DNA from 4 places in the Bradyrhizobium sp. USDA 3650 genome. Region 1 is predicted to be linked to each of the others. Evidence: predicted binding sites of a transcription regulator. Region 1 holds the regulator's gene; each other region holds the start of a gene.

Region 1 (7,197 bases):
CTCGGCGCCCTCGATCATCATCGGCCTGTTCATCTACGGCGCGGTGGTGGTGCCGATGCGCGGCTTCTCGGCGATCGCAGGCTCGCTCGCGCTCGCGGTCATCGTGATCCCGGTGGTGCTGCGCACGACCGAGGACATGCTGCTGCTGGTGCCGAACGCGTTGCGCGAGGCGGCCTCGGCGCTCGGCCTGCCGCGCTCGCTGGTGATCAAGCGGATCGCTTATCGGGCTGCCCGATCGGGTCTCATCACCGGCGTGCTGCTCGCGACCGCTCGCGTCGCCGGTGAAACCGCGCCGCTGCTGTTCACCGCGCTGTCGAACCAGTTCTTCAGCCTCGGCCTGAACAAGACGATGGCGAACCTGCCTGTCACCATCAACAACTTCGTGCAGAGCCCCTATGCCTACTGGAAGCAGTTGGCCTGGAGCGGAGCGCTGCTCATCACCCTGACCGTTCTTGCCCTGAATATTGGCGCGCGCATCCTTGGCGCCGAGAGGACCGCAAAATGAGTGATCTTTCCGTATCGATGAGCGCGTCCGGTGGCCTGCCGCACGCGCCGGTGCTGCCGGAGGCGCCGCCCAAGGTGACCGTACGCAACCTGAATTTCTATTACGGCGAGCACCACGCGCTGAAGAACATCAACCTGACGCTCGGCGCCAACCGTGTCACCGCGTTCATCGGCCCGTCGGGCTGCGGCAAGTCGACCCTGCTGCGCATCTTCAACCGGATGTACGACCTCTATCCCGGCCAGCGCGCCACCGGTCAGCTCATGCTCGATCAGACCAACATCCTCGACGGCAAGCTGGACCTCAATTTGCTGCGCGCCCGCGTCGGCATGGTGTTCCAGAAGCCGACGCCGTTCCCGATGACGATCTACGAGAACATCGCGTTCGGCATCCGTCTCTATGAGAAGATCTCGAAGTCCGAGATGGACGGCCGCGTCGAGAAGGCGCTGCGCGGCGGCGCGCTGTGGAACGAGGTCAAGGACAAGCTCAACGCCTCCGGCCTGTCGCTCTCCGGCGGCCAGCAGCAACGCCTCTGCATCGCCCGCACCGTCGCGGTGCGGCCCGAGGTGATCCTGTTCGACGAACCCTGTTCGGCGCTCGACCCGATCTCGACCGCCAAGGTCGAGGAGCTGATCCAGGAGCTGTCCGAGGATTACACGATCGCGATCGTCACCCACAACATGCAGCAGGCGGCGCGCGTCTCCGACAAGACCGCCTTCATGTATCTCGGCGAGCTGATCGAGTTCGACGACACCAGCAAGATCTTCACGTCGCCGACCGACCGGCGCACGCAGGATTACATCACCGGCCGGTTCGGCTAGGAGACGCGACATGGGTTCTGAACATACCGCAAAGGCCTTCGACACCGACCTCCAGGAACTCACGCGCCTGGTTGCCGAGATGGGCGGCATCGCCGAGCGCATGATCGTCGAGTCCGTCGACGCATTGATCCGCCGCGACGTCCCGCTCGGCCAGCGCGTCGTCGCCATCGACACCGAGCTCGACGCGCTGCAGAAGCGCATCGAGGAGCGCGCGGTGCTCACCATCGCACGTCGCCAGCCGATGGCGGTCGATCTGCGCGAGATCGTCGGCGCCATGCGCGTCGCGACCGATCTCGAGCGCATCGGCGACCTCGCCAAGAACATGGGCAAGCGCGTCGCGGCGCTGGAGACGGACTTCCATCCGCTCAAGCTGTTCCGCGGCCTCGAGCACATGACCGACCTCGTGCAGCAGCAGGTCAAGTCGGTGCTGGACGCTTATGCCGCGCATGATTTGCCGGCGGCGATGGCGGTGTGGAAGGGCGACGAGGAGGTCGACGCCATCTGCACCTCGCTGTTCCGCGAGCTCCTCACCTACATGATGGAGGATCCGCGCAACATCTCGTTCTGCATCCATCTGATGTTCTGCGCCAAGAACATCGAGCGGATCGGCGATCACGCCACCAACATCGCCGAGACCGTGTTCTACATGATCGAGGGCCAGGCGATCACCGACAAGCGGCCGAAGGGCGACATGACGACCTTTGCCAACACGGTACCGAACACCTGAAGACTTAAGGAGCGACGACCCGATGGGCGCACGCATTATGGTGGTTGAGGACGAGGAAGCCCTGACCGAGCTTCTCCGCTACAACCTCGAAGGCGACGGCTATGACGTCGAGACGGTGATGCGCGGCGACGACGCCGACACCCGCCTCAAGGAGCACATCCCCGACCTGATCGTGCTCGACTGGATGCTGCCGGGCCTGTCAGGCATTGAATTGTGCCGGCGGCTTCGCACCCGTCCCGAGACCAAGCAGCTCCCGATCATCATGCTCACCGCGCGCGGCGAGGAGAGCGAGCGGGTGCGGGGTCTTGCGACCGGCGCCGACGATTACATCGTCAAGCCGTTCTCGGTGCCGGAGCTGCTGGCGCGCGTGAAAGGCCTGCTGCGGCGCGCAAGCCCCGAGCGGCTCGCCACCGTCCTTGCTTTCGGCGACATCGAGCTCGACCGCGACAAGCGCCGCGTGGCACGCTCGGGCCGGCCGATCGATCTCGGTCCGACCGAATATCGCCTGCTGGAGTTCTTCCTGGAGCACCCGGGGCGGGTGTTCTCGCGCGAGCAGCTGCTCGACAGCGTCTGGGGCCGCGACATCTATATCGACGAGCGCACTGTCGACGTGCATATCGGCCGCCTGCGCAAGCTGCTCAATCTCGGGCGCGAGCAGGATCCGATCCGCACCGTCCGCGGCGCCGGTTACGCGCTGGATGATCGGTTTGCCAAGGCGGAGCAGGTGTAGGTTTCTGCGGTTAGGTTACTAACTGCCGTGACATGTCCGATGTCGTCCCGGCGAAGGCCGGGACCCATAACCACAGGGCGCGGTTTGGCGAAGACTCGGAGTTACCCTTTCGCACAACAACTAAGTGCTCGGAGTATGGGTCCCGGCCTTCGCCGGGACGACACTGCATTTATTGAGGCGCCGCGCGTGATGACTGATCGTGCGCTAGCTTACCGCGGACCCGGCTTCACCGGTGCGCGGCGCCGATCCGACGCCGGCTGGTACGCAACCCGCGAGTGCTGGGCGCAATAGGGCAGGCCGGACAGCGCCCGTCCACCGCAGAAGAAGAAGTCCGGGCTCGAGGGATCGCCGACCGGCCAGTGGCAGGTCGCCTCGTTCAATTCCAGCAGCGACAGCCGCTGGCTCATCGGCACCACGTTGTCGTAGGTGACCGGATCCGGCTCAGCCTCGACCTCGAAGGCCTGCGCCAGCGCGGTGTTGCCGCGCGAGATCGGGCGGCTCACCCGCATCATGTGCTGCGCGGGACGCGCCTTGCGCGGCCGCGGCGCTGCCGATGACGGGCTCTTGGCGCGGCCCGAAAGGCCGAGCCTGTGCACTTTGCCGATCACGGCATTGCGGGTCACATTGCCGAGCTCCGCCGCGATCTGGCTGGCCGAAAGTCCGGCCTCCCAGAGCTTTTTCAGCTGCTCGACGCGATCATCGGACCAGGTCAAAACCGTCATTGCACCCTTTCCCTCGCTGCGCGCCAGCCATCCTGGGGCCTCGCAGCGAATGCCTAAGCCTTCAAAAACCCGTGCCGTCAGAATCCCTTAAGGCTCGCCGGGCGCGTCTTGAACGCCCGAACGTTTACGCCGGTACATAAGGACTTAAAGATCAGAACCACTGCACGAGATGTCGTATCTGACAATCCAAACGCTACAATATGGCGTGACTCCCGCGCAAGAGTCCGCCGACTCGCTTCCACATGTTCCGTGGCTAAATCCCGCAAAATCGGCACCGCAAGACTACGGATTCAGCGTTTCGCGAGGCTTTCCGGGCGGCATTGACACCCGTTTCACCAGGCCTAAGATAGTCGCACGTGCCGCCCTCAAGAGGCGGCACGTTTCGTTTTCCGGGCCGGTCGATGGTGCGTTGCGCAATGCACGCTCACACCGTCCGCAACATTCAAGTGACCGTCATGACTAACAGCGCAGCGCCGCATTTGCTCCCCGTTTTCGCCAGGTCCGACCTCGGTTTCGAGCGTGGCGAAGGCTGCTGGCTGATCGCGACCAATGGCGAGCGCTATCTCGATTTCACCTCCGGGGTGGCGGTGAATGCGCTCGGCCATGCCCATCCGGCGCTGGTCGCGGCGTTGCAGGAGCAGGCCACGAAGCTCTGGCACATGTCGAACCTGTTCCAGAGCCCGGACGGCGAAAAGCTCGCCGCGCGCCTGTGCAATGAAAGTTTCGCGGACTTCGTGTTCTTCTGCAATTCCGGCGCCGAAGCGCTGGAATGCGTGATCAAGGTCGTGCGCCGTTATCACGCCGCGAAGGGCCATCCCGACCGCTATCGCATGATCACCTTCGAAGGCGCCTTCCATGGCCGCACCCTGGCGACGCTGGCCGCGACGGGTTCGGCAAAATATCTCGAAGGTTTCGGCCCCCCGATGGAGGGCTTCGACCAGGTTGCGCATGGCGATCTCGATGCGGTGAAAAAGGCGATCGGTCCGCAGACCGCCGGCATCCTGATCGAGCCGATCCAGGGCGAGGGCGGTGTGCGTTCGGCAACGCCCGCCTTCCTCAGGGCGTTGCGCCAGCTCTGCGACGAGAAGGGTCTGTTGCTCGCCTTCGACGAGGTGCAGACCGGCATGGGCCGCACCGGCGATCTGTTCGCATACCGCCGCCTTGGCGTCGAACCCGACGTGATGTCGCTGGCCAAGGCGCTCGGCGGCGGCTTCCCGATCGGCGCCTGCCTTGCGACCGCGGAAGCGGCGTCCGGCATGACGCCGGGCTCGCACGGTTCGACCTTCGGCGGCAATCCGCTCGCGATCTCGGCGGCGAACGCCGTGCTCGACGTCATGCTCAAGCCCGGCTTCTTCGACCACGTGCAGAGGATGTCGCTGCTGCTGAAGCAGAAGCTCGCCTCCGTGATCGACCGTCATAGCGATGTCGTCAGCGAAGTGCGCGGCGAGGGCCTCCTGATCGGCATCAAGGCCGTGGTGCCTTCGGGCGATCTCGTTGCCGCCTTGCGCGCAGAGAAGCTGCTCACGGTCGGCGCCGGCGACAATGTCGTGCGTTTCCTGCCGCCTTTGATCGTCACCGAAGCCGAGATCGAGGACAGCGTCGGGCGGCTCGAGCGCGCCTGCACGGCCTTGTCCGGCAACAAGCGGGCGGCAAGCTGATGAGCAAGTCGCCCGATAAAGCACCGAAGAAAACACCGAAGCACTTCCTCGACATCAACGAGCTGCCGCTGTCGGAGCTCAAGCGCATGCTGGCCGCGTCCACCGCGATGAAGGCGAAGCAGAAGGCGCATCAGCCGGTCAGGCCGCTCGAAGGCAAGACGCTGGCGATGATCTTCGAGCGCCCCTCGACGCGGACGCGGGTGTCGTTCGATGTCGCCATGCGCCAGCTCGGCGGCGAGCCCATCATGCTCACCGGCGCCGAGATGCAGCTCGGCCGCGGCGAGACCATCGCCGACACCGCGCGCGTGCTGTCGCGCTATGTCGACGCCATCATGATCCGCATCCTCAATCACGATGCCCTGCTGGAGCTCGCGGCGAACGCCACCGTGCCCGTCATCAACGGCCTGACGCGGCGCTCGCATCCCTGCCAGGTGATGGCCGACCTCATGACTTATGAGGAACATCGCGGCCCGATCGAGGGCAAGACCGTGGCCTGGACCGGTGACGACAACAACGTGCTGGCGTCCTGGGCGCACGCCGCCGAGCGCTTCAAGTTCCAGCTCAATGTCGCGACGCCTCCGGAGCTCGCGCCGAAAAAGGCGATGCGCGACTTCATCAAGGCGACCGGCGCGCCGATCATGCTCGGCACCGACGCCGAAGCCGCCGTGCGTGGGGCCGATTGTGTCGTGACCGACACCTGGGTGTCGATGGGCGACAAGGAAGGCGAGCACCGCCATAACGTGCTGAAGCCCTATCAGGTCAATGCCCAGCTGATGTCGCTGGCCAAGCCCGATGCGCTGTTCATGCACTGCCTGCCCGCCCATCGCGGCGAGGAGGTCACCGACGAGGTGATCGACGGTCCGCAATCCGTCGTGTTCGACGAGGCCGAAAACCGCCTGCACGCGCAGAAGGGCATTCTGGCCTGGTGCTTCGACGCGGTGAAGTAACGCGGGCCGGTGAAGTAGTTTTGGATCGTCGTCCTGGCGAAAGCCAGGACCCATTACCACCGGCAGTGGTTTGGCGAAGATCGGCAATTGCCATCCCATGCCGCGACTTCTCCCTGGGGTAATGGGTCCTGGCTTTCGCCAGGACGACACTGAATTTGCTGTATCGTGATCAAACCAGTGTCCAGATGGGCTGCTCCGAACCCCTTCCAATTCCGCCTTCCGACCCCAGATAAAGCGCCATGGTTTCCCAATCCCCTGACATGAAAACCGGACCCGAGGGCCCGGTTCGCGCGCCATCCGCGGTTCCCATCGATGACGCCGTGCTGCCCTACGAGGTCGACGCGCTCGACGTGCGCGGTCGGCTGGTGCGGCTTGGTCCGGCGCTCGACGAGATCCTGACCAAGCACGATTATCCGGCGCCGGTCGGCAAGCTGCTCGGCGAGGCCATCGTGCTGACCACGCTGCTCGGCTCGGCGCTGAAGTTCGAGGGCCGCTTCATCCTCCAGGCCCAGACCGACGGTCCGGTGTCGTTCCTGGTCGTGGACTATCAGGCGCCGGATCGCCTGCGCGCCTATGCGCGCTACGACGCTGCACGCCTCGGCGATGCAAAAGATTCCGGCGCGCTGCTGGGCCACGGCCATCTCGCCATGACCATCGACCAGGGTCCCGACATGAGCCGCTACCAGGGCCTGGTCGCGCTCGACGGCGGCAGCCTCGAAGACGCCGCTCACGAATATTTCCTGCGCTCCGAGCAGATCCCGACCCGTGTGCGTCTTGCCGTCGGCGAGGAATGGCGTTCGAATGACGGAGGCAAGCATCGCTGGCGTGCCGGCGGCATGCTGATGCAATTCCTGCCGAAGGCGCCCGAGCGCGCGCGGCAGGCCGATCTGCATCCCGGCGATGCGCCCGAAGGCGTTGAGGTGCATGCCGTCGCTGAAGACGATGCCTGGGTCGAGGCGCGCTCGCTGATCGAGACCGTCGAAGACGTCGAGCTGATCGATCCGGAGCTGTCCGGCGAGCGGCTGCTCTACCGCCTATTCCACGAACGCGGCGTGCGCGTGTTCAATCCGCTGCCCTTGAAGGCGCAGTG
Region 2 (7,197 bases), 3.3 Mb from region 1:
AACATGATCAGTGGAATCTGGTAGGGCACCGCGAGCGAGGCCAGCACGTTGGCGAGCGTCGCAAAGCCCGAGGTCTGCATCAGCACCGCGCCCCGCCGTCCGCCCATCCAGGCGCCCGAGATGATGCCGACGGCCTCCTCCTCGCGGGCGGTGGCAAAGGTGGTGAAGAAGGGATCGGCGTGCAGGTTCTTGATCAGCGGCGTCAGCACGCGGTCGGGCACGTAAGGGACGAGGCTGATCTCGTTCCGCTTCAGGGTTTGCAGGACGATGCCGTGCCAGCTGTTGTCACTGGAGGTCTGCGCCGCCTCGGACGAGGCTTGTTGCTCCGCAATCGCCATTGCGTTCTCCCTTCGGCCGCGCAGCTTCTTGATGTTTTGCCTTTGTCGTGGCCATCGTCTTGGCCGTCGCGGCGGTCTGCCGAACTTGACGCAGGCAGCGGGATTGTCAACATGTCCGGGCTGCACCGTGATCTGCGCCAGACGACCTGCCGCGGCCGGTGCCGCCGTGTCATAAGCGGCAAAACAAGAGAACGGAGGAACGCATGACAGGAGCGCGCGAAGCGCTGGCCCTGCGGATCTCCTGGAGAGAGCCGGAAGGGTCCTGATGTCCGTCAACAGCAAGCGCGTCTTCTACGTCAAATATCTGGCCAACCCGATCTACATCGACATCCTGAAGGCGCGGCCCGACGTCCGGCTCGATCGCATCGAGAACGAGAGCCCCGCGGAATATTTCGCGCCGATCATCGAAGCGGCTCATGTCTACCAGATCGGCGCCGCCCGTGACGAACTGGCCCCGCACTTCCATGTCGATGCTGCCTTCCTGAAGCGCGCGCCGAACCTGCTGCTGGTCTCCAGCAACGGCGCGGGATTCGATCCTGTCGACGTTGAGGCCTGCACCGATGCCGGCGTGCTGGTCGTCAACCAGTCCGGCGGCAACGCCCATTCCGTCGCCGAGCATGCGCTGGCGATGATGCTGACGCTGTCCAAGCGCATCATCCAGTCCGATCGCAAGCTCCGCAGGGAGTCCAACGTCAACCGCAACGAACTCGTCGGCAACGAGATCGAGCACAAGACCGTCGGCATCATCGGCCTCGGCAATGTCGGTCGCCGCATCGCCGCGCTGTGCAAGGGCCTGTTCGGCATGAAGGTGCTGGCCTACGATCCTTACCTGACGGCCGAGGTGATGGCCGAGCGGGGCGGCGAGAAGGTCGAGCTCGACGAGCTCTTGCGCCGCGCCGATTTCGTCTCGATCTCCTGTCCGCTCGACAAGGGCAGCCGCAACATGATCAGCGTGCGCGAGTTTGGATTGATGCAGCCGCATGCGTACTTTATCACCACGGCGCGCGGATTCATTCACGATGAAGATGCGCTGCTCCAGGCCTTGCGTGACAAGCGCATTGCGGGTGCCGGTCTCGACGTCTGGTCCAAGGAGCCGCCGCCGCCGGAGCATCCGCTGCTCCAGCTCGACAATGTGCTGGCGAGCCCGCATACCGCCGGCGTCACGATCGAGGCGCGGCAGAACATGGGCCGCATCGCGGCCGAGCAGGTGCTGGATACGCTGGACGGCAAGCGCCCGCCGCGCATCATCAATCCGGAGGTCTGGCCACGCTATGCCGAGCGTTTCAAGCAGGCGTTTGGTGTGACGCCGGCGTAGTCGGCAGTCGCTTTGTCCTTCCGTGGGCGGCGCTCCTGCTGCCTAATGATCGGCGGACGGGAACCGCGCCCGACTTTGATCCGCGTCAAAATCTCCCTCCCGGATTCCGCCTAAATGGGATTAGAGTGAGCGCCGCCGGGGCAGGCAGGAGGTCCCATGTCAACTTATGTGGTCAGGTTCATGAAGGACGTGCTCGGCCAGTACGGCCGGCAGATCGAGGTGTGCCAGGGCACGCTCGAGATCGACGCTTCCGACGAGGACGAAGCCAGAGAGCGGGCGAAGGCAAGGTTTTGCGAGGACCAGGCGTTGCACCACTGGTCGTTGCATGCCGACCGCATCCAGGTCAGACCGGCTGACTTTCCGTCGTGAGCGCCTAGCGCCGGGGCGCCGTGACAGGTGGCGCAGTGACGCCAGCGCCGAGCGAGCGCTGTACCATGACGGTGTCGGACCAGTGACCGTGGCGATAGGCGACACCACACAGAAGGCCGGCGCGCGCGAAACCGAACTTCTCGTGCAACGCCAGCGAGGGCGCATTGTCGGCATCGATATAGCCAATCATCTGGCGGAAGCCGGCGGCTGCACAAGCATCGATCAATTCCTGGAGCAACAGCCGTCCGACCCCGCGGCCAAGATGCTCGTGGTGGACGTAGATCGAATGCTTGGCGGTGTAGCGATAGGCTGGACGCTTGCGGAACAGCACGGCGTAGGCATAGCCCACGACTTCGCCGCGGTAGGCCGCGACCAGATGCGGCAGGCGGGTCTGCTTCAGGTTCTTGCGCCGGTCGCGCAGATCGTCCGGCTCGGGCGCACCGGTTCCCTCGACGTCGCGCGGCACGCCGTTGCGGACGTGATGGCGGTAGATCGCCAGCATCGCCTCGACATCGCTCTCGCGTGAGGGCCGTACCAGGACCGGCCCGTCATCCGGGCGCGCAATCGCAGTTTCGTTCATCGGCACCTACTCGGTAACGACGTAAGTATAGAGCCCGATGCGCCCCTGCGCATCGATCTCCTTGTAGACGCCCTGGATTTCCACGTCGAAGCCCGGGAACGTGTTGAAGCAGGTCTCGAACATCTTGAGATAATCCAGCATGGGCTTGGCCCGTTCCGTCAGCCGCTCGCCGGGCACGATGGTGGCGATGCCGGGGGGATAGACCACGAAGGGTGTGGTGGCGATACGGCCCGTGATCGCCTCGATCGGCAGATAGTCGACATCGTTGCGGAACAGGTAGCGCGCGGCATCGCGGGGCGACATCACGATGTCAGGCATATGCTCGGGCATGAACTGTCGCGCCTGAAGCGCGCTGACGTCGGCGGCGCGAAAGAAGCGGTGCATCTCGCCGCAGAGGTCGCGCAGCCGCACGCCGGCATAGCGCGCCTGCCGCCGCTGGGAGAACTCCGGGATAACGTCCGCAAGCAGCGCATTGTCGTCGTGCAGCCTCTTGAAGGCGACGAGACCAGAGATCAGCGTGCCCGCCTTGCTTGCCTCGACGCCCGGGGTAAGCAGGAAGAGCAAGGAGTTGAGGTCGTTCTTCTCGGGGACGATGCGGTTCTCGCGCAGATATTGCGCGACGACCGGGGCGGGGATGCCGTGATCGACATAGCCGCCGGTGATGCGATCGAAGCCGGGCGTGAGCAGCGTCAGCTTGTTCGGATCGGTCATGGCGAAGCCCTCGCTGAGGCCAGGGAAGCCATGCCAGGCGCTGTCGGGGGAGAGCTGCCACAGCGCAGGATTGGTGGCGAGCTCGTCGGTGGAGAGTGTTTCCCAGGCGACGTTGTGCGAAGCGCCGGCGTGGCTGACATCGGGAATGGCGACGCGATCGGGGACGAAGGGTTCGAAGAACCAGCGCCTGTCCGGATTCTGCTCCTTCTCCTCGAACTCCCTGCGCATCGCGCGGATCTTCTTGCGCAGCTCGACGCCGAGCCGGATGGTGTCGTCCCACAGCACTTCGCCGGAGCGGCCCTTCATCATCTGCGCGCCGACGTCGAGCGAGGCGAACAGCGGGTAGAATGGCGACGTGGAAGCGTGCTGCATGAAACTTTCATTGAAGCGGCGGTGCTCGACGCGTCGCTTCTGGCCGCGGATGTGACGATCCTTGATGTGGATTTGGGATGCCTGCGAGAAGCTCGCGAGCTGCTTGTGGGTCGACTGCGTCGCGATGATCCCGGGTGCCTCGGGGGGAAGGTTCGCCAGCCCCATGGCGAAGCGGCCTGCATAGAGCGGGTGGAACTTCATGAAGCCTGCCCAGGCCTCGTCGAACAGGATATACTCGCAGAGATGGCCGATGCGCTTCAAGATCATCTCGGCGCTGTGGATGGTGCCGTCATAGGTGCACTGCTCGACCACGGCGACGCGGAACGGCCGCTCCTTGCGCCAGGCGTCCTTGTCCGTGACCAGGGGATGATTGCGGATTGCCTCGCGCAAGGCTTTTTCGTCGAGCATATCCCAGCGCATCGGGCCGATCAGGCCCCAGGCATTGCGGATGGTCGGCACGTAGACCGGGACGCCGCCATTGATCATCAGCGCGCCGTGATGGGCAGCCTTGTGGTTGTTGCGGTCGAACAGTACGAGATCGCCGTCGGTGACGAGGGCGCCGAGCGCAACCTTGTTCGAGGTCGAGGTCCCGTTGAGCACGAAATAGGTCTTTTCGGCGCCAAAGATCTGGGCGGCTTCCTTCTGTGCCTTCAACGCCGGTCCTTCATGGGTGAGGAGGTCACCGAGGTCGAGCACGGAATTGTCGAGATCGTCGCGAAATACGGACTCGCCGAGATGTTCGACGAAGACCCGTCCGATCGGGCTGCGGTTGTAGAACACGCCGCCATTGTGGCCCGGACAGGTCCATAGCTGGTTGCCCTCCTCGGCATAGTCGACCAGCGCGCCGAAGAACGGCGTCTTCAGCGTCTCTGCATATTGCTTCAGACGGCTGATCAGGTTCTTGGCGATGAAGGTCGGTGTCTCCTCGGACAGGAAGACATAACCGTCGATGAAGTCGAGCACCTCGACCGGGAGATCCTCGAACCGCTTGCGCCGGATCAGGAGGATGATCGGGAAATCGAGGCCGCGCCGCCGCATCAAGTTGATCAGCGCCGAGGTCTTGCCCTCCAGGCCCTTCTTGCCCCAATCCACCACCATGCAGCCGATCGCGGCATCGGTCTGCACCGCCATCTCCGCGTCCTCCAGCTTGCGGGCGCGAACGACCTCGAAGCCGGAACGCTGGATCTCCTCGATGATCTGGTTGAAGCGCACGCCTTCGAGGTCGTCGGCGTCGAACACAGGTGCGGCAAACAGGAAGTTGAAGCGCTTGAAATAATCCATTGTCCATCCCGAATGTGCGAGACCGACAGGTCTCGACACATTTGATGACAGCTGGATGACAGCGGGCGCGATCCCGAGCGGGCCGGTCGGATGACCGGCGTCTCAGTCGAGAAGCTTGTCCAATGTGATGGGGAAGCGGCGGATGCGCTTGCCGGTGGCGTGATAGACGGCGTTTGCGATCGCCGCGGGGACGCCGACAATGCCGATTTCGCCAATGCCCTTGATGCCGAGCGCGTTGATGTGCGCGTCCGGCTCGTCGACGAAGATCACGTCGATGTCGCGAACATCTGCATTCACCGGGATGTGGTACTCGGCGATGTTCGCGTTCATGATCCGTCCGAAGCGGTGATCCATCACCGTCTCCTCGTGCAGGGCCATCCCGATCCCCCAGACCACGCCGCCCATGATCTGGCTGCGGCCGGTCTTGGTGTTGAGAATCCGTCCGGCCGCGACGGCGCTCACGACCCGCGTCACGCGAATGACGTTTAGCTCCTCGTCCACCTTGACCTCGGCAAAGACGGCCGAATGGGTATTGCGCGCGTGCTTCTTGTCCTCATCGAACTGGTTGAGCTTCTCCTTCTCGATACGTTCGACGCCGCCATGGCGCATCGCGTCGGCGATCGAGACTGCGCGGCTGTTGTCGCTGGCGCTGGCAATGCTGCCGTCGATCAGGACCGTATCGGCCAACGCGGTGCCGGCGAGCGGCGAGCCAGGGATTTTCCCGGCCAGACCTAACACCTCCTTGCGCACCTCCTCGGCGGCTGCGAGCACCGCATGTGCGCTCGAGGCAGCCATCCAGGAGCCGCCCTCGACAGGCGCCTGCGGCAGGGTGGAATCTGCGAGCCGGACGCTGATGTTCTCGATCGGCAGGCCGAGTGCGTCGGCCGCGACCTGCGCCACAATGGTGTAGGTGCCGGTGCCGATGTCGGATGCGGCACATGACACCTCGGCATGTCCGTTCGACGTCAGCACGATACGGACGGCAACCGGCATCTGCAGTGCTTCCCACACGCCTGTCGCCATGCCCCAGCCGACCAGATCCTTGCCGTCGCGCATCGAGCGCGGCGCAGGATTGCGGCCGCTCCAGCCGAAGGCGTCCGCGCCGCGCGCGTAGCATTCGCGCAATTGCTTGCTGGTGTAAGGGAGGTTTTCGCTCTGATCGCGGTCCGAGTAGCACTTCAGCCGCAGTTCGACCGGATCGAGCTTGAGAGCAACGGCAAGCTCGTCCATGGCACATTCGAGCGCGCAGACGCCCGACGCCGCGCCCGGTGCGCGCATGTCGCAGGGCGTGGAGACGTCAAGGTGAACCAGCTTGTGGGAGAAGCGGCTGTTCGGGCTCTTGTAGAGCTGTTCGGCCCAGCCGGTATCGTTGCGGGCAAAATCCTCGTAGCGCGAGGTGACGGCAATGGCCTCGTGCGTGACCGCGTCGAGCGTACCGTCCGATTTTGCGCCGAGCCCGACGCGCTCGATGGTCATCGGCCGGTAGCCGAGCCCGTACATCTGCTGGCGCGTCAGCACGACGCGAACGTTTCGCTTCAGCGCGAGCGCGCCGAGCGTTGCCAGCACCACCTGATATTGCGGCCGCAAGCCGGAGCCGAAGGCGCCGCCGACGTATGGCGAGACCACGCGAATGTCATCCGGCTTCTTGTCGAACACGCCGCATAGAAACTTGTGGACGTTCTGGACGCCTTGGGTCTTGTCGTAGATCGTGAGCTTGCCATTGCTGTCCCAGACCGCCGTGGTCGCGTAGAGCTCCATCGGGTTGTGATGCTCGGTCGGTATCACGTAGTCCGCCTCGTGGCGCACATCAGCTTCCGCAAGGGCGGCTACGGCGTCGCCCCGCGGCTTGTGCGGCTTGTCTTTTTCGGCCGCGTTGCTGCGCTCGCCTTCGAGGTCGGTCGCAAAACCATGCTGCTCATATTCGACCCGCACGAGCGTCGCTGCAAATTTCGCGGTTTCCCAGTCCTCCGCGACGACCAGTGCGATCGGCTGGCCGTTGAACTTGATCTTGTCATCATAAAGCGGACGGAAAGGCGAGCCTTCCTCGGGCGCAACCTCGTCCTTCCACGCCTCGTCCTTGTCGGCCAGCGGCGGACGGTTCGCATGCGTGAGCACCTCGAGCACGCCCTCGACCTGCTGTGCCGCGCCGGTGTCGAGGCGGACAATGCGCCCGCATGGAATGGTGGCCTCGACAACGAAGCCATGGAGGAGCCTGTCGGCCGGAAATTCGC
Region 3 (7,197 bases), 4.0 Mb from region 1:
GCGGCGGGCATCGGCGACGATCTCGATGTCGGCGAGCATGCCGGCGGCCGCAAGCCGGCGGAGACGACGGGAAAAATCGAGCGCCTCGGCCGCCGAAATCGAATAGCCGTGCATCACCTGGAGCGGATAGCCGCTCTGGATGATGTGGATGCGCGCAAGCGCGCGCCAGGTGCCGCCGACGGCGTAGAAGCTGCGGCCGCTCCCTGCCTTGAGCTGCGGCACCCCGTCGAGCGCTTCGCGCACGATGCGGTCGGCGCGTTTCAGGGATTTATGCGCGAGGTCCTGCAGCGCGAGCCCGCCGAGCGGCAGCGTCACGCCGCTGCGCACGGTGTTTTTGCGCACGTCGATCAGTTCGAGCGAGCCGCCGCCGAGGTCGCCGACGATGCCGTCGGGATGATGGATGCCGGAGATCACGCCGAGCGCCGACAGCCGCGCCTCGCGCGGGCCCGACAGGATCTCGATCTTCACCGCGCAGATGCGCTCGGCCTTCGCGATGAAGTCGGCGCCGTTGGAGGCGTCGCGGCAGGCGGCGGTCGCAATCGCAAACACCCGTCCGACCTGCATCACCCGGCACAGCGCACGGAAGCGCTTGAGCGAGGTCAGCGCCTTGTCGACGGCGTCGGGCGCAAGCAGTCCCGTGCTCTGCACCTCGCGGCCGAGCCCGCACAGCGTCTTCTCGTTGAAGATCGGAATCAGGCTCCGCGTCAGTCCCTCGTAGACGACGAGACGGACCGAGTTGGAGCCGATGTCGATGACCGCGACGCTCGAGCCGCGCTTGCGCGGCCGCTTCACGTCGACGATCCCGGATCAGGATTGATGACGTTCATTACGGCGCGTGAGGCGGCGCGGCGAGGATTCCTTGAGCGACTTACCACGGCCAGACAGACTCGGATTTGTCATGAAGTAGTTGTGGACGTTGAAAGGCTCCTCGCCCTTCGCGGTCTTCATACGCGTTGAGGACCCGTCCGGCAACAATTGCCAGCTCTGTTCATTGTCCTTGAGATTCGCGACCATGATCTGTTCGAGAACCTGCTGATGCACCGTGGGATTTTGCAGCGGACACAGCACCTCGACGCGGCGGTCGAGATTGCGCGGCATCATGTCGGCCGAGGAGATATACACAGCCGCTTTCGCGCTCGGCAGGCCCTGGCCCATGCCGAAGCAGTAGATTCGGCCGTGTTCGAGGAATCGTCCGATGATCGACTTGACGCGAATGTTCTCCGACAGTCCGGGAATGCCGGGCCGCAGGCAGCAGATACCGCGCACCACGAGCTCGACCTGCACGCCGGCCTGTGAGGCCTCGTAGAGCGCGTCGATGATGTCGGGATCGACCAGCGCGTTCATCTTCATCCAGACCGCACCGGGCCGGCCGTGCCGCGCATGCGCGGTCTCGCCCTGGATGTGCTCGATGATGCGCTTGCGCAGGGTCAGCGGCGAGACCGCCATCTTTTCCAGATCGCTCGGCGCGGCATAGCCGGTGATGAAGTTGAACACGCGGGCAGCGTCGCGGCCGATGGTCGGATCCGAGGTGAAATAGGAGAGGTCGGTGTAGATGCGCGCTGTCACCGGGTGGTAATTGCCGGTGCCGGTGTGGACGTAAGTTGTGAGGCTGCCGCCCTCGCGGCGCACCACCATCGAGAGTTTTGCGTGCGTCTTCAGTTCGAGGAAGCCGTAGACGACCTGCACGCCGGCGCGCTCGAGGTCGCGCGCCCAGCGGATGTTGGCCTCCTCGTCGAAGCGAGCCTTCAGCTCGATCAGCGCGGTGACGGATTTGCCGGCTTCGGCAGCTTCCACGAGCGCGCGCACGATCGGCGAGTTGCTGGAGGTGCGGTAGAGCGTCTGCTTGATGGCGACGACGTCGGGGTCGCGCGTCGCCTGCTGGAGAAACTGCACCACGACGTCGAAGGATTCGTAGGGGTGATGGACGACGAGGTCCTTCTGCCGGATCGCAGCGAAGATGTCGCCGCCTTGCTCGCGGACGCGCTCGGGATGGCGGGGCACGTAAGGGGTGAATTCCAGGTCGGGCCGGTCGAGGCGGGTGAGCTGCGAGAGCTCGTTCATGGCGAGCACGCCATCGACCAGGAACACCTCGTCGTCCGCGGTCGACAGCGCGTGCTGCACGAAGCTGCGCAGCTGCTCCGGCATCTTGGCGTCGATCTCGAGCCGGATCACCGAGCCGCGGCGGCGGCGCTTCAGCGCCGTCTCGAACAGGCGGACGAGATCCTCGGCCTCTTCCTCGATTTCGAGTTCGGAGTCGCGGATGACACGGAACGCGCCCTGGCCATGCAGATTGTAGCCGGGGAACAGGCGGTTGATGAACAGCGCGGTGGCCTGCTCCAGCGAGATCAGCCGGACCACCTTGCCGTCAGCCGGCAGGCGGATGAAGCGGTCGATCTTGCCGGGCATGCGGATCAGCGCGTTCATCTGCTTGCCGTCGGCGGCGCGCGTGAGCTGGAGCGCGATGGTGAAGCCGAGGCTCGGAATGAACGGGAAGGGGTGGGCCGGGTCGATCGCGAGCGGAGTCAGCAGCGGGAACACGTTGCTGAGGAAGTAGTCCTCGACCCAGGTTCGTTCCGCCTTGGTGACTTCCTTGCCCTCGACCAGCACGATGCCCTCGTCGGCGAGTGTCCCGCGCAGGTCGCGCCAGATTGCCTGCTGGTCGGAGGCAAGCTGCGAGACGGTCCTGTTGATGAGCGCGAGCTGCTCGGACGGGGTCAGACCGTCGGGGCTGCGCTCGGCAATGCCCTCGCGCACCTGGGCCTTGATGCCGGCGACGCGGACCATGAAGAACTCGTCGAGGTTATTCGCTGAAATCGACAGGAATCGCACCCGCTCCAGCATGGGGTGGCTGGGATTGACCGATTCCTCCAGGACGCGGCGGTTGAAGTGCAGCCAGGAAAGCTCGCGATTGATGAACCGCTCGGGGCTCGATGCGATCGCCGGCGGGCCTTCGGCCTCCGGGGCTTTTTCTTTAATTTCAACAGCTTGCGCAGAGTCCATCAGAAGTCGATCCATCCAGTTCGCCCCAATTTGCGACTTAGCCGCAAAACCCGCGGGAGCATGTGTTAGAGCGATGACGTTTCGATGACATTGATGTTCCGCCGCCCGGCCGCGTCAAGCCGCCTTGGTCAGACATCCCGGAGCAGCTCGGCCGCCAGGGCCCTTGTGACGGGACGGCCGAGGCGCAGGGCCTCGCTGTCCAGCAGGTCGACTGCCCGTCGGGCGGCGACCGAGGACCGCTCCACGCGAGTGGCGAGGTAGCTGACCACGCTCTCGTCCACCGCGAGCTGGCGGTCGGCGCAGAATTTGACGATCAGGCCGCGGAAGAGCTGATCGTCAGGCGGCAGCAGCGAGATAACGGGGACGGCGCGGAGCCGCGAGCGCAGGTCGGCAAGCTCGATCTCGAGAGAAGCGGGCGCCTCGCGTCCGGTGAAGAGGACGTAGGCGCCGTCCTCGCGGGCCAGATTCATCAGATGGAACAGGGCGCGCTCGTCGAATTCCCTGGCCTTGGGGTCCTCGACCACCAGCGCGCCGGTGGCGAGCGCAGCCGGGACGGCTTCGGCGGTCAGCCCATTGGCCGTGGTCGAGCGGGCGCCCGATGCCTCGGCCCAGATCGCGGCGAGATGGCTCTTGCCGCTTCCTTCCGGGCCGGCCAGCCACATGATCCGGTTCGGCCATTCCGGCCAGGCGTCGACCAGCGCAAGACCGGCGGCATTGACGGGGCCTTCGAGGAAATTGTCCCGGCTCAGGCTCTCCGCATGCGGAAGCGAAAACGCCAGTTGTCGGGGATGAACGCGGCCTGGCACGCTTGCTTTGCTCCATGCCGGCGTGCCGGCTTCGTTTGACGAGATGCGACTTCATCGAGCGGGAGTTGGCCTTTTACGGGGCCGCTTCCCAACTCACTTGGCCTCGATCGTGCTCATGTGCCGCAACCACTCAACGAGATAGAGCGACACGGAGGAGAGCGTGAAGATCGTGACGAGGCCCATCAGGATGATATCATAAGGACCGGCTTTGAAGCCGAAGGCGAGGGCGGCCAGCACCAGCGCTGCGAACGCCACCTGGGCCACAGTGTTGAGCTTGGATACCTTCGAGGGCTTCATCTCCACAGGGCGGTCGAACAGCCACGATATGATCACGGCGGCGACGATCATGATGTCGCGCGAGACCACCAGGATGACGATCCAGCGCGGAATCGCGCCCCAGATGCCCAAGGCCATGTAGATCGAGACCAGCAACGCCTTGTCGGCGAGCGGGTCGAGCAAGGCGCCGAGCTCGCTCGTCATGTTGAAGCGCTTGGCAAGGAAGCCGTCGACCGCGTCGCTGATGCCGGCGATCAGGAAGACGGCGAACGCCACCTCCATTTGGCTCGACACGATGGCCCAGACGATGATCGGGACCAGCATGATGCGGCCCAAAGTAATGATGTTCGGTATACTCACACGGCGCTTCCCGGCACCCGGCCTGACCTCGAATTCGGCCCTTTGGAGGCTGAACCGGTTGATATCTCTACATAGTATACGGAGGCGCGCCATGCGAGCCATTGCGCGTCCCCGGAATTCGACGTAACCAGCCGCAAACCCACTGGAAATCGGGCATGACCGACCGCAAAAACGGCCTCACTTACGCCGATTCAGGCGTCGATATCGACGCGGGCAACCGCCTGGTCGACCTGATCAAGCCAATGGTGCGCGCAACCGCGCGGGCCGGCGCCGACGCCGAAATCGGCGGATTTGGCGGCCTGTTCGACCTCAAGGCGGCCGGTTTCAAGGATCCCATCCTGGTGGCCGCGACCGATGGCGTCGGCACCAAGGTCAAGATCGCGATCGAGACCGGGCTGCATGGCGGGATCGGCATCGACCTCGTCGCCATGAGTGTCAACGACCTCGTGGTGCAGGGCGCCGAGCCGCTGTTTTTCCTGGACTATTTTGCCTGCGGCAAACTCGATCCGGAGGCGACCGCGTCGATCGTCGCCGGTGTCGCCGAAGGCTGCCGGGAATCCGGCTGCGCCCTGATCGGCGGCGAGACGGCCGAGATGCCCGGCCTCTACAAGGACGGCGACTACGACCTCGGCGGCTTTGCCGTCGGCGCCGCGGAGCGGGGCACGCTCTTGCCGCGCAAGGACATCGCCGCCGGCGATGCCGTGATCGGGCTCGCCTCGTCGGGTGTGCACTCCAACGGTTTCTCGTTGGTGCGCAAGATCGTGGAACAATCCGGCCTCGGCTTCGGGGCGCAGGCGCCGTTTGCGCCCGTCATGACGCTCGGCGGCGCGCTGCTGACGCCGACGCGGCTCTACGTCAAATCTTGTCTGCGGGCGATCCGCGAGACCGGCGCGGTGAAGGGGCTTGCCCACATCACCGGCGGCGGCTTCACCGACAACATTCCGCGCGTGCTGCCGAACCATCTCGGTGTCGGTATCGATCTGGCGCGCCTGCCGGTGCTGCCGGTGTTCAAATGGCTGGCAGCCCAAGCCGGCATCGCCGAGCTCGAAATGCTGCGGACTTTCAATTGCGGGATCGGCATGATCGCGATCGTCGAGCCGGACAAGGTCGACGAGGTCGTGGAGACCTTCACTGACGCCGGTGAGACCGTCGCACAGCTCGGTACCGTGATCCCGGCTGAGGGCGAGCACCGCGTCGTCTATAACGGCCATCTCGACCTGGCGCTGTAATGACCGGCGCTGTGATGAAACGCCGTGTCGCCATCCTGATTTCCGGCCGCGGCTCCAACATGGCCGCGCTGATCAAGGGCGCGGCTGCGCCGGATTTCCCGGCGGAGATTTCGCTCGTCATCTCGAACAAGGCCGACGCGCAGGGGCTGGAAAGCGCCAAAGCGAGCGGCGTGAAGACGCTGGTGATCGAAAGCAAGCCGTTCGGCAAGGACCGCGCCGGCTTCGAGAAGGTGCTGCAAGCAGCGCTCGATCAGCACGGCATCGAGCTGATCTGTCTCGGCGGTTTCATGCGGCTGTTCACGGCTGAATTCACAAAAGCCTGGTACGGGCGGATGCTCAACATCCATCCCTCGCTGCTGCCGTCGTTCCCCGGTCTCGACCCGCACGGCCAGGCCTTGCGCGCCGGCGTCAAGCTGTCTGGTGCGACGGTGCACTTCGTCATCCCCGAGACCGACGCCGGCCCAATCGTGATGCAGGGCGCGGTTCCCGTCAGCGACCACGACACGGCGGACACGCTGTCGGAGCGTATCCTCGAAGTCGAGCACCGCATCTATCCCGCAGCACTGAGCCTGCTCGCGACCGGCAAGGTCCGGATCGAGGGCGATGTGTGCAAGACCGCAGGCAGCGGGCCGTCGGAGAATTTTCTGGTTGCGCCGTTGGTGCGGTGAAGCGCCGTCGCACTCGGAATACTTCTCATCCCAAACAAAAACCCCCGGCAGAGCCGGGGGCAGCGTCATGATCCCTCGCGCAGACCGCGAGAGAAATCAGGAGACCTTGAGGTTCTCCGCGGATGCTTTGCCGCGGTTCTCCACGAGGTCGTATTCAACCACCTGGTTTTCATTGAGGGTGGAGAGTCCGGCGCGCTCGACGGCGGAGATGTGGACGAAGACGTCCTTGTCACTGCCGTTCGGCTTGATGAACCCATATCCCTTGGTCGGGTTGAACCATTTGACGGTGCCCTTTTGCGGCATCCTCAGTCTCCTCCGCTAGATACAAAAACGACGCGGCCGCTTTTCGCGTGCCACGCCACAAACGGGCTTCCGGTAGTCTGTTCGAGTCTTGAGTCTCAATGTCGCGAAACGCACAGTCGAGCGGCCAATTCCGATTGTGTCCGATATTGCAACATGAAAATCGCCCGTTAGCAAGCCGCGCGCGAATTTCAAGTCCGGGCCCGGTGTCGTCATCTGCAATTTACGACCTGTGGCCGGGGAACCACAATCGAGGGCAATCGCCTTGGCGATGAGGTCTGGACCGATTGACCCTCGGGGGCAGTTCAGCACAAATCGTCGCACGCAGTGCGGCGCGTGTTGCATTTTTGCGCGCCGCCATTTTGCTTTGGGATTCATCGTCATGCGCTGCACATTGCAGCTTTCCAGGACGCGGCGGGTGATTGGCGGAGACCGGGTTCGTCGGACGGCGGCCAAGGTCGCGAGTGCCATCGTGCTTGGCTTGGTGACGACGGCTGCTCCCGTTCTCGCTCAGGTCGCGCCGCCGCTGCCACCGCCACCGCCACCGCCTCCCACGCC
Region 4 (7,197 bases), 1.1 Mb from region 1:
GAATCCGGATCGGGCGAGAACACCTGGCAGCGCAGGCCGAGCCGTGCCGCCGCCATAGCCAGCATCCGCCCTAATTGTCCGCCGCCGAGGATGCCAATGGTGTCGCCGGGCTTCAGCTTCACCTGCTTTGCGTCAGTCACGCCTTGTCCTCCGGGCGTTCGGCCACGGCCTCGGTCTGCGCCTTGCGCCAGGCGGTGAGGCGGTCGGACAAGACCGGGTCGGACAAGGCCAGCACGGCGGCCGCCAGCAGCGCCGCATTGACGGCGCCGGCCTTGCCGATGGCGAGGGTGCCGACCGGGATGCCCGCGGGCATCTGGACGATCGAATAGAGCGAATCGATACCCTTGAGCGTCCTGGATTCGATGGGAACGCCGAACACGGGCAGTTCCGTCAGCGCTGCCGCCATGCCGGGCAGGTGCGCAGCGCCGCCCGCGCCGGCGATGATGACCTTGTAACCGGCCCCCTTGGCGCCCTTGGCGAACGCAAACAGCCGGTCGGGGGTGCGGTGTGCCGAAACGATGCGAGTGTCGGCGACAACGCCGAGCGCTGCAAGCGTGTCGGCGGTATGCCGCATCGTGTCCCAGTCCGACTGGCTTCCCATGATGATGGCGATTGGCGCGGTCATGACGTCAATTGTGCTCGAAAAACAGGAAGATAGGCCAGATTAGCGGTTCCGGCCGGTTGCTCGCAACGCGGTGGCAAGGAGAAGGGAATGCACTATCCTGTCTTGGTGAATCCCCGCAAGCCTTCATTGAGCAGGATGCCCATGAAGAAACCAAAAAGGGCGAGCGCTGCGAAGGCCAAAAAGGGCCCGAAAACCAGCGCCGGTCGCTCCAAAGTTGCTCCCAAGCGTCTGGCCAAGAGTCGGGGCAAGAGTCCGGCCAAGAGTCCAGCCAAGCTTCCGGCGCGGCGCCGAGCGTCGGCCGCTGGCGGCGCCAAAGGGGCTATGAAGCCGGCCGTCAACGCGACCATCCGTGACCTCCGGAGCAAGCTCAAGGGGGCGCTGCGGCGGGTCGCGGAGCTCGAGGCAGCCGCCGACACCGACTTCCTGCTCGAAATTCCGAACCGGCGCGGCTTCGAACGCGAACTCGCTCGCGCCGTCGCCTACATGAAGCGCTACCGCGCCAGCGGCGCGCTGATCGTGCTCGACGTCGATCGGCTGAAGCCGATCAACGATTCCTTCGGCCATGGCGCCGGCGACGAGGTGCTGAAGGCGATTGCCACCACGCTGACGCGGCAGATCCGCGCCTCGGACGTGGTGGGCCGGCTTGGCGGCGACGAGTTCGCGCTGCTGCTCTGGAATCTCAGCGAGACCGACGCCAAGGCGAAGGCCGCGGCTTTCGAGCAGGCCGTCGACGAATTGTCCTTTGTCTTTCGTGGCCAGCACGTGAGCGCGGGCGCTTCCGCCGGCGTCGCCCTGCTTGGAGTGCAGTCCGACGCCACGCGGGCCCTGGAGGAGGCCGATGCCGCCATGTATGTGCGCAAGGCGCACCGGCGGCACGAGCCGCGCATCAGGCTCGTCAGCAGCTAGTTAAAGTGTGCCGAGGTCTTTCGGTACGTTGCCGAAGCTGCGGAGCAGTTTGGCGTCGCCGAATTCGCCGGTCATGGGATCGCCGCTGCGGCTGAACGCGACGGCGCCGGTGTGGCCGGCGCCGTGCGACATGATCTCGGCGCGCCGTAACGCGGCCGCCGCGCTCTGGCATTCCTCGGCCGCACCTGCGACCGGCGAGCCGTCCTCGTCGGTCAGGAAAGGTAATGCAACGTAATAGGTGACATCGGACATGGTCGGCTCCGATAGCTGACAGTCAGGCGGCGCTGCTCTTGCTGCGCGAGGTCTCCGGAATGCAACCTGCGGAAACCGCCGCCTGCAATTCCTCCAGCTCGGCCTCCAGATATTCATTGGCCATGATCAGCGCCTTGATGGTGCTGCGCAGATTGCCGTCGCACATCGCGATCGCCTGATCGCAGGCTTGTTCATAATGGCCGTTGTCGAGAAGGGCGGCTGCCGACATCTGCGTTTTCCTTGGACGGTTTTCCCGGGGGCGGTGGTGCTCAAATGTTCTTATTTTGTTCCTTTCGAGTCAAGCGGATTCACAGGCGGCGGGTCGCCGTGAGCTGTCCTCCTGTGGATCAGGCGATGATGTCGGGCGTGATCTGGTCTTCGATGAACGCGATACGGTCACGCAACAACAGCTTGCGTTTCTTCAACCGCTGTAACCGCAACAGGTCGGGGGCGGGCGATTGATGCAGTGCATCGATCGCCGCATCAAGATCTCGGTGTTCCTGGTGCAACCGGGCGAGCTCGGATTCGAGTTCGCGCGCATCTTCATTGGTCATGTCTGCGGTGGCCGAAAAACCGATAGGCGTGAGATTAAGGCTGTGGATGCCCTGTGGAAACTATCGTCCTTGCGCGCCGTGATCGCAAGCGATCTCGGGCTGTCCCGCGTCGATCTCCCGCGGGATATTTCTGCGGTCGCTCCGACGTTGCGCAAGCGCATTGATATCACAGATTTTTCCCGCGTGGTTCCCTTACTCACGCTTCGTTACATATGAATTTTCAAAAATGACAGTGCGACGACGGATACCCATCGACAGAACGAATCGGTGATGTACACTTCGTCGTCCGGTCGAATCCAAGGTTCACCCCTACCGAGGAGGTTTCGAATGACAATTCAGGCACATCTGGTTGAATTGGAACGGAAGCATAAAACTCTCGAAAACGAATTGCACGAAGCTCTCGTGCACCTTTCAACAGACGACCTGCAAATTGTTGAGTTGAAGCGCCGGAAGTTGATGGTCAAGGACCAGATCGAGCGTCTAAGGCACGGCGACACGCTCCACTAGTAACCCCCGTAACAGCGTAGAGTTGATCGCACCCTTCAAGCAGGGATGAGAGCCTTTGCGCTCATCCCTGCTGTAAGGTGCGCACCGTGCAAGGATTGCGCGGCTCTAGCTTCTTGTCTGGACGCGGTTCTTTACGCGCAACCGGAATCCAATTCGCTCTAAACCACTAGATGTTTGCGAGCTCCGCGACGTGATCCGCGATCGCGAGCGATGACGTCAGTCCGGGCGACTCGATGCCGAACAGATTGATCAGGCCGTCGACGCCGTGATCGCGCGGGCCCTGCATCAAGAAATCCTGCGTGGCCACCGCCGGCGGCACGATCTTCGGGCGGATGCCCGAATAGCTCGGCATGAGCGCACCGTCAGGCAGCGTCGGCCAGTATTTGCGGATGGCCGGGTAGAAGCGCTCGGCGCGTGACGGGTCGACCTCATAGTCGATCGTCTCGATCCACTCGACGTCGGGGCCGAAACGTGCCTGTCCTGCCATGTCCAGCGTCAGATGCACCCCTAGCCCACCGGGCTCGGGCACCGGATAGATCAGGCGCGAGAACGGTGCCCTGGCATTGCAGCTGAAGTAGTTTCCCTTGGCGAGGTAGGCCGTCGGGATCTGTTCCAGCGGCATGCCCTCGATGTTGCGCGCCACCGTGGTCGCCGAGAGCCCGGCGGCGTTGACGAGGAGGCTGCATTGCAGCGTCATCGGCGCTTCGCCGCCCGCCTCAATCTCGATCACGCCGGCGGTCGCCTTGGCACGGATCAGCGGGGTGTGAAACGCGAAGGCAGCGCCCGCGTCCTCGGCTTCGCCGCGCAGCGAGAGCATGTAGGCGTGGCTGTCGATGATGCCGGTCGACGGCGAGAGCAGCGCGGCGTCGCAGGCGAGCGCCGGCTCCAGCGCACGTGCCGCATCGCCCGTTAGCAACTGCATGTCGAGCACGCCATTGGCCTCGGCATGCGCCTTGATCGATTGCAGCTTCTCGGTCTCTTTCGGATTGGTCGCGACGATCAGCTTGCCGCAATTCCTGTGCGGGATGCCGCGCTCGGAACAGTAACGGTAGAGCGCGTGCTTGCCGTCGACGCACATGCGCGCCATCCAGCTTCCGGCGCGGTAGTAGATGCCGGCATGGATCACCTCGCTGTTGCGCGAGGAGGTGATGGTGCCGATGGCCTCGGCTTGCTCGAGCACGATCACCTCGCGCCCGGCTTGCGCCAGCTTTCGAGCCACCGCGAGCCCGATCACGCCGGCTCCGATGACGACGCAGTCGACCCTATCCATGGTTGTGCAGGACGTCAGCTCGAAGCGACCAAGGCCTCGCGCCTGGGAACGGCGGCGCGGGGGCGTTTTCCGTTAAGGAAGAATTTATCATGTCAGGGCAATTGCCGTATTTGATGCCACATTTTTCCGTTGCGCGTACAGGCGTTTACCCGATCCAAACCCGCCAGGCCAGACAATCCGACGTTGAAATCGCGGGTGGCTGATGGCTGAGAAGAACTGGCACGCGGGCAGCGCGCTTCCGATTGCGGTGCAGGCGGTCGTGTGCCTGGCTGCAGCGGTCGCGCCTGCGCGCGCCTTTGCTCTCTCGGACAGCTTCACCCCTCCGAGCTATCTCGGCGAGCTTGATCCCAACGTGATCTGGGAAGCCCTGATCGCGGGCGTCGTGATTTGCTCGTTCCTCGTCGCGATCGCGCTGTGGATCCATTCCTCGCTGCGCCGGACCAGGCGTCTGCAGCTGCGGCGCAATGCCTTCGTCTCCTCCGCGATGAACAATCTCAACCAGGGCGTGGTGATGACGGATGCGCAGCGGCGCATCATCTTCTGCAACGACCGCTATATCGAGATTTATGGCCTGGCGCGGTCGGATCTCTGGGCCAACATGAACGGCTACGAACTCCTTGAGCTGCGACGCAAGCGCGGGGTGCTCGGCGCCGCCTCCAACGACGAGTTCTACGAGAAGGCGGCAAGCACCAACGGCTTGATCACCGAACTGCCGGACGGGCGGGCCATCCTGGTGAAATATTTCGTGCTGCCCAACGGCGGCTCGGTGACGACGCATCTGGACGTCAGCGAGCAGCGCAGGCTGTCGCGGCAGCTCGCCTCCACCAAGCAGTTCCTGGAAACGGTGCTGGACAACGTGCCGGCCTGCGTGGCCGCGAAGAACATCGAGGATGGCCGCTACATCTTCGCCAACAGCGCCTATGAGCGCTTCTGGGGCTTCTCACGCGACCATGTCGTCGGCAAGAACGCGCGCGAGCTGTTTGCGCCGATCTCGGCGGCCAGCATCGAGGCGACCGACCGCACGGCACTCAATTCGCCGGACGGCCAGTTTCGCAACGAATTCGAGGTCGACCGCGCCGGTGAGCGACGCATGGTTGCCTCGATCCGGATCGTGGTCCGCAACGAGAGCAACAAGCCCGAATTCCTGATGCTCGTGTTCGAGGACATCACAGACCGCCGCTCGTTGTCGAAGGAGCTGGAGAGCACGAAGAAGTTCCTGGAGCTCGTGGTCGACAACATCCCGGTGGCCCTGATCGTCGAGCAGGTCAAGGACGGCCGCTACCTGCTCGCCAACCGCAGCGCGGAGACGATCCTCAACCGCAGGCGCGAGGAAGCCACGGGCCTGACCGCGTCCGACATCTTCAATCCCAAGGAAGCCAAGCTGATCATCGCGCGCGACGAAGCCGCGATCAAGAAGCGTGGGATGATCACCGAAGAGCACCCGATCTCCACCAAGGACGGGCTGCGGCTGTTCCTCACCCGCCGCGCCACCGTGCTGAGCGACACCGGCGAGCCGCAATATCTGATCAAGACCCACGAGGACGTCACCGATCGCCGGCAGACCGAGTCGCGCATGGCGCATATGGCCTACCACGACGGCCTCACCGATTTACCGAACCGTGCCGCTTTCCTGCAGGCGTTGACCCAGATGATCGAGGCCTGCGAGGGCACCGGCGAGGAGTTCGCGGTTCTGTGCGTCGATCTCGACGGCCTCAAGGAGGTCAATGACGTCTTCGGCCATGCGCACGGCGACAAGCTCCTGGTCGAGGTGGCCCAGCGGCTCCAGGATTCCGCGCGCGGCGGCGTGGTGGCGCGCCTGTCCGGCGATGAGTTCGGCCTGATCATCGACGGCAAGCAGCCGGAGGCAGGTCTCGCCCTGGCGCAGCAGATCGGTGATGCCATCGCTAAGGAATTCCAGATCGACGGCCGCCCGGTCCGCGCCGGTGTCACCACCGGCATGTCGATCTTCCCGCACAACGGCGCCGACGCAGCCTCGCTGCTCGCCAATGCCGGCGCGGCGCTGTTCCGCGCCAAGCAGAAATCGCGCGGCACGATCAGCCTGTTCCAGCCGGAGATGGACCAGCAGATCCGCGATCGCCGCGTGCTGCACCAGGACCTCTCGATGGCAATCAAGAATGGCGAGCTCTCGCTCGCCTTCCAGCCGCAGGGGACTGCGGGCCGCAGCGTCGCCGAGAGCGAGATCATCGGCTTTGAGGCGCTGGCGCGCTGGCAGCACCCGGTGCGCGGCCAGGTCTCCCCGGCCGAATTCATCCCGATCGCGGAGGAAAGCGGCCTGATCGTCGAGATGGGCGAGTGGATCCTGCGCGAGGCCTGCCGCGAGGCCGCCTCCTGGCCGACGCCGCTTCAGGTCGCGGTCAACCTGTCGCCGGCGCAGTTCATGCACGGCGACGTGGTCGGGCTCGTCCATTCCATCCTGCTCGAGACGGGTCTCGCACCCGGCCGACTCGAGCTTGAGATCACCGAGGGCGTGCTGATCGAGGACTTCGATCGCGGTCTTGCGCTGCTGCGCCGGCTCAAGGCGCTCGGCGTGCGCATCTCCATGGACGATTTCGGCAGCGGTTATTCCTCGCTGAGCTATCTCCAGGCGTTTCCGTTCGACAAGATCAAGATTGACCGCGCCTTCATCATCAATCTCGGCCGCAACCCGCAATCCGCGGCGATCGTGCGCGCGGTGATCGATCTCGGCCATGGCCTGGAAATGTCGATCGTCGCCGAGGGCGTCGAGACGCTGGAACAACTCGTCTTCCTCGCCGAAGAAGGTTGCGACGGCGTGCAGGGCTATCTGCTCGGCAAACCCCTGCCGATTGGGAAATATGCCGGCCTCGTCGGCCGCGCCGAAGTCATGGAGCTTGCGCTCAAGACCGGTTAGTGCGTTTTCGAGCGAAGTGGATGCCGGTTCGCGTCAAGAAAACGCGCCAAATTAGAATCTAGAGCCCCGTTCCGATTTCATCGGAACGGAAATGGCTCTAGTGATGGTGGGCGCTTCTTTCGCTCCCATTCGACGGCTTCATGGCGGATTACGACCTTGCGATCATCGGCGGCGGCCTGAACGGTGTCAGCCT

The links. Region 1 encodes PhoB, which activates phosphate uptake and scavenging genes when phosphate is short. Its sites were predicted from a motif close to TGTCATNNANCTGTCAT; they were not measured.
Region 2: the regulator PhoB is predicted to act here: its motif matches at 5,011-5,027, upstream of ACVIN2_RS07420 (Orn/Lys/Arg family decarboxylase).
Region 3: the regulator PhoB is predicted to act here: its motif matches at 3,074-3,090, upstream of ACVIN2_RS04430 (RNA degradosome polyphosphate kinase).
Region 4: the regulator PhoB is predicted to act here: its motif matches at 2,564-2,580, upstream of ACVIN2_RS28035 (YdcH family protein).

The regions. Positions count from the first base shown of each region.
Region 1 is NZ_JBSRZG010000001.1:4,857,985-4,865,181, forward strand. Features, by position in the region: gene pstA (phosphate ABC transporter permease PstA) at 1-505, shown strand, start outside; gene pstB (phosphate ABC transporter ATP-binding protein PstB) at 502-1,323, shown strand; gene phoU (phosphate signaling complex protein PhoU) at 1,334-2,050, shown strand; gene phoB (phosphate regulon transcriptional regulator PhoB) at 2,073-2,780, shown strand; gene ACVIN2_RS22595 (GcrA family cell cycle regulator) at 2,990-3,502, opposite strand; gene ACVIN2_RS22600 (acetylornithine transaminase) at 3,958-5,160, shown strand; gene argF (ornithine carbamoyltransferase) at 5,160-6,107, shown strand; gene ACVIN2_RS22610 (Hsp33 family molecular chaperone) at 6,347-7,197, shown strand, end outside.
Region 2 is NZ_JBSRZG010000001.1:1,531,213-1,538,409, reverse strand. Features, by position in the region: gene ACVIN2_RS07440 (thiamine pyrophosphate-binding protein) at 1-338, opposite strand, end outside; gene ACVIN2_RS07435 (hydroxyacid dehydrogenase) at 604-1,653, shown strand; gene ACVIN2_RS07430 (hypothetical protein) at 1,810-2,022, shown strand; gene ACVIN2_RS07425 (N-acetyltransferase family protein) at 2,027-2,602, opposite strand; gene ACVIN2_RS07420 (Orn/Lys/Arg family decarboxylase) at 2,609-4,966, opposite strand; gene ACVIN2_RS07415 (xanthine dehydrogenase family protein molybdopterin-binding subunit) at 5,069-7,197, opposite strand, start outside.
Region 3 is NZ_JBSRZG010000001.1:889,169-896,365, reverse strand. Features, by position in the region: gene ppx (exopolyphosphatase) at 1-792, opposite strand, end outside; gene ACVIN2_RS04430 (RNA degradosome polyphosphate kinase) at 808-3,000, opposite strand; gene ACVIN2_RS04425 (chromosomal replication initiator DnaA) at 3,129-3,806, opposite strand; gene ACVIN2_RS04420 (CDP-alcohol phosphatidyltransferase family protein) at 3,900-4,442, opposite strand; gene purM (phosphoribosylformylglycinamidine cyclo-ligase) at 4,598-5,671, shown strand; gene purN (phosphoribosylglycinamide formyltransferase) at 5,686-6,339, shown strand; gene ACVIN2_RS04405 (cold-shock protein) at 6,436-6,642, opposite strand; gene ACVIN2_RS04400 (autotransporter outer membrane beta-barrel domain-containing protein) at 7,022-7,197, shown strand, end outside.
Region 4 is NZ_JBSRZG010000001.1:5,971,756-5,978,952, forward strand. Features, by position in the region: gene ACVIN2_RS28005 (5-(carboxyamino)imidazole ribonucleotide synthase) at 1-140, opposite strand, end outside; gene purE (5-(carboxyamino)imidazole ribonucleotide mutase) at 137-625, opposite strand; gene ACVIN2_RS28015 (GGDEF domain-containing protein) at 767-1,531, shown strand; gene ACVIN2_RS28020 (hypothetical protein) at 1,532-1,783, opposite strand; gene ACVIN2_RS28025 (hypothetical protein) at 1,806-2,012, opposite strand; gene ACVIN2_RS28030 (YdcH family protein) at 2,131-2,337, opposite strand; gene ACVIN2_RS28035 (YdcH family protein) at 2,665-2,844, shown strand; gene ACVIN2_RS28040 (NAD(P)/FAD-dependent oxidoreductase) at 3,011-4,114, opposite strand; gene ACVIN2_RS28045 (sensor domain-containing protein) at 4,317-7,004, shown strand; gene ACVIN2_RS28050 (glycerol-3-phosphate dehydrogenase) at 7,145-7,197, shown strand, end outside.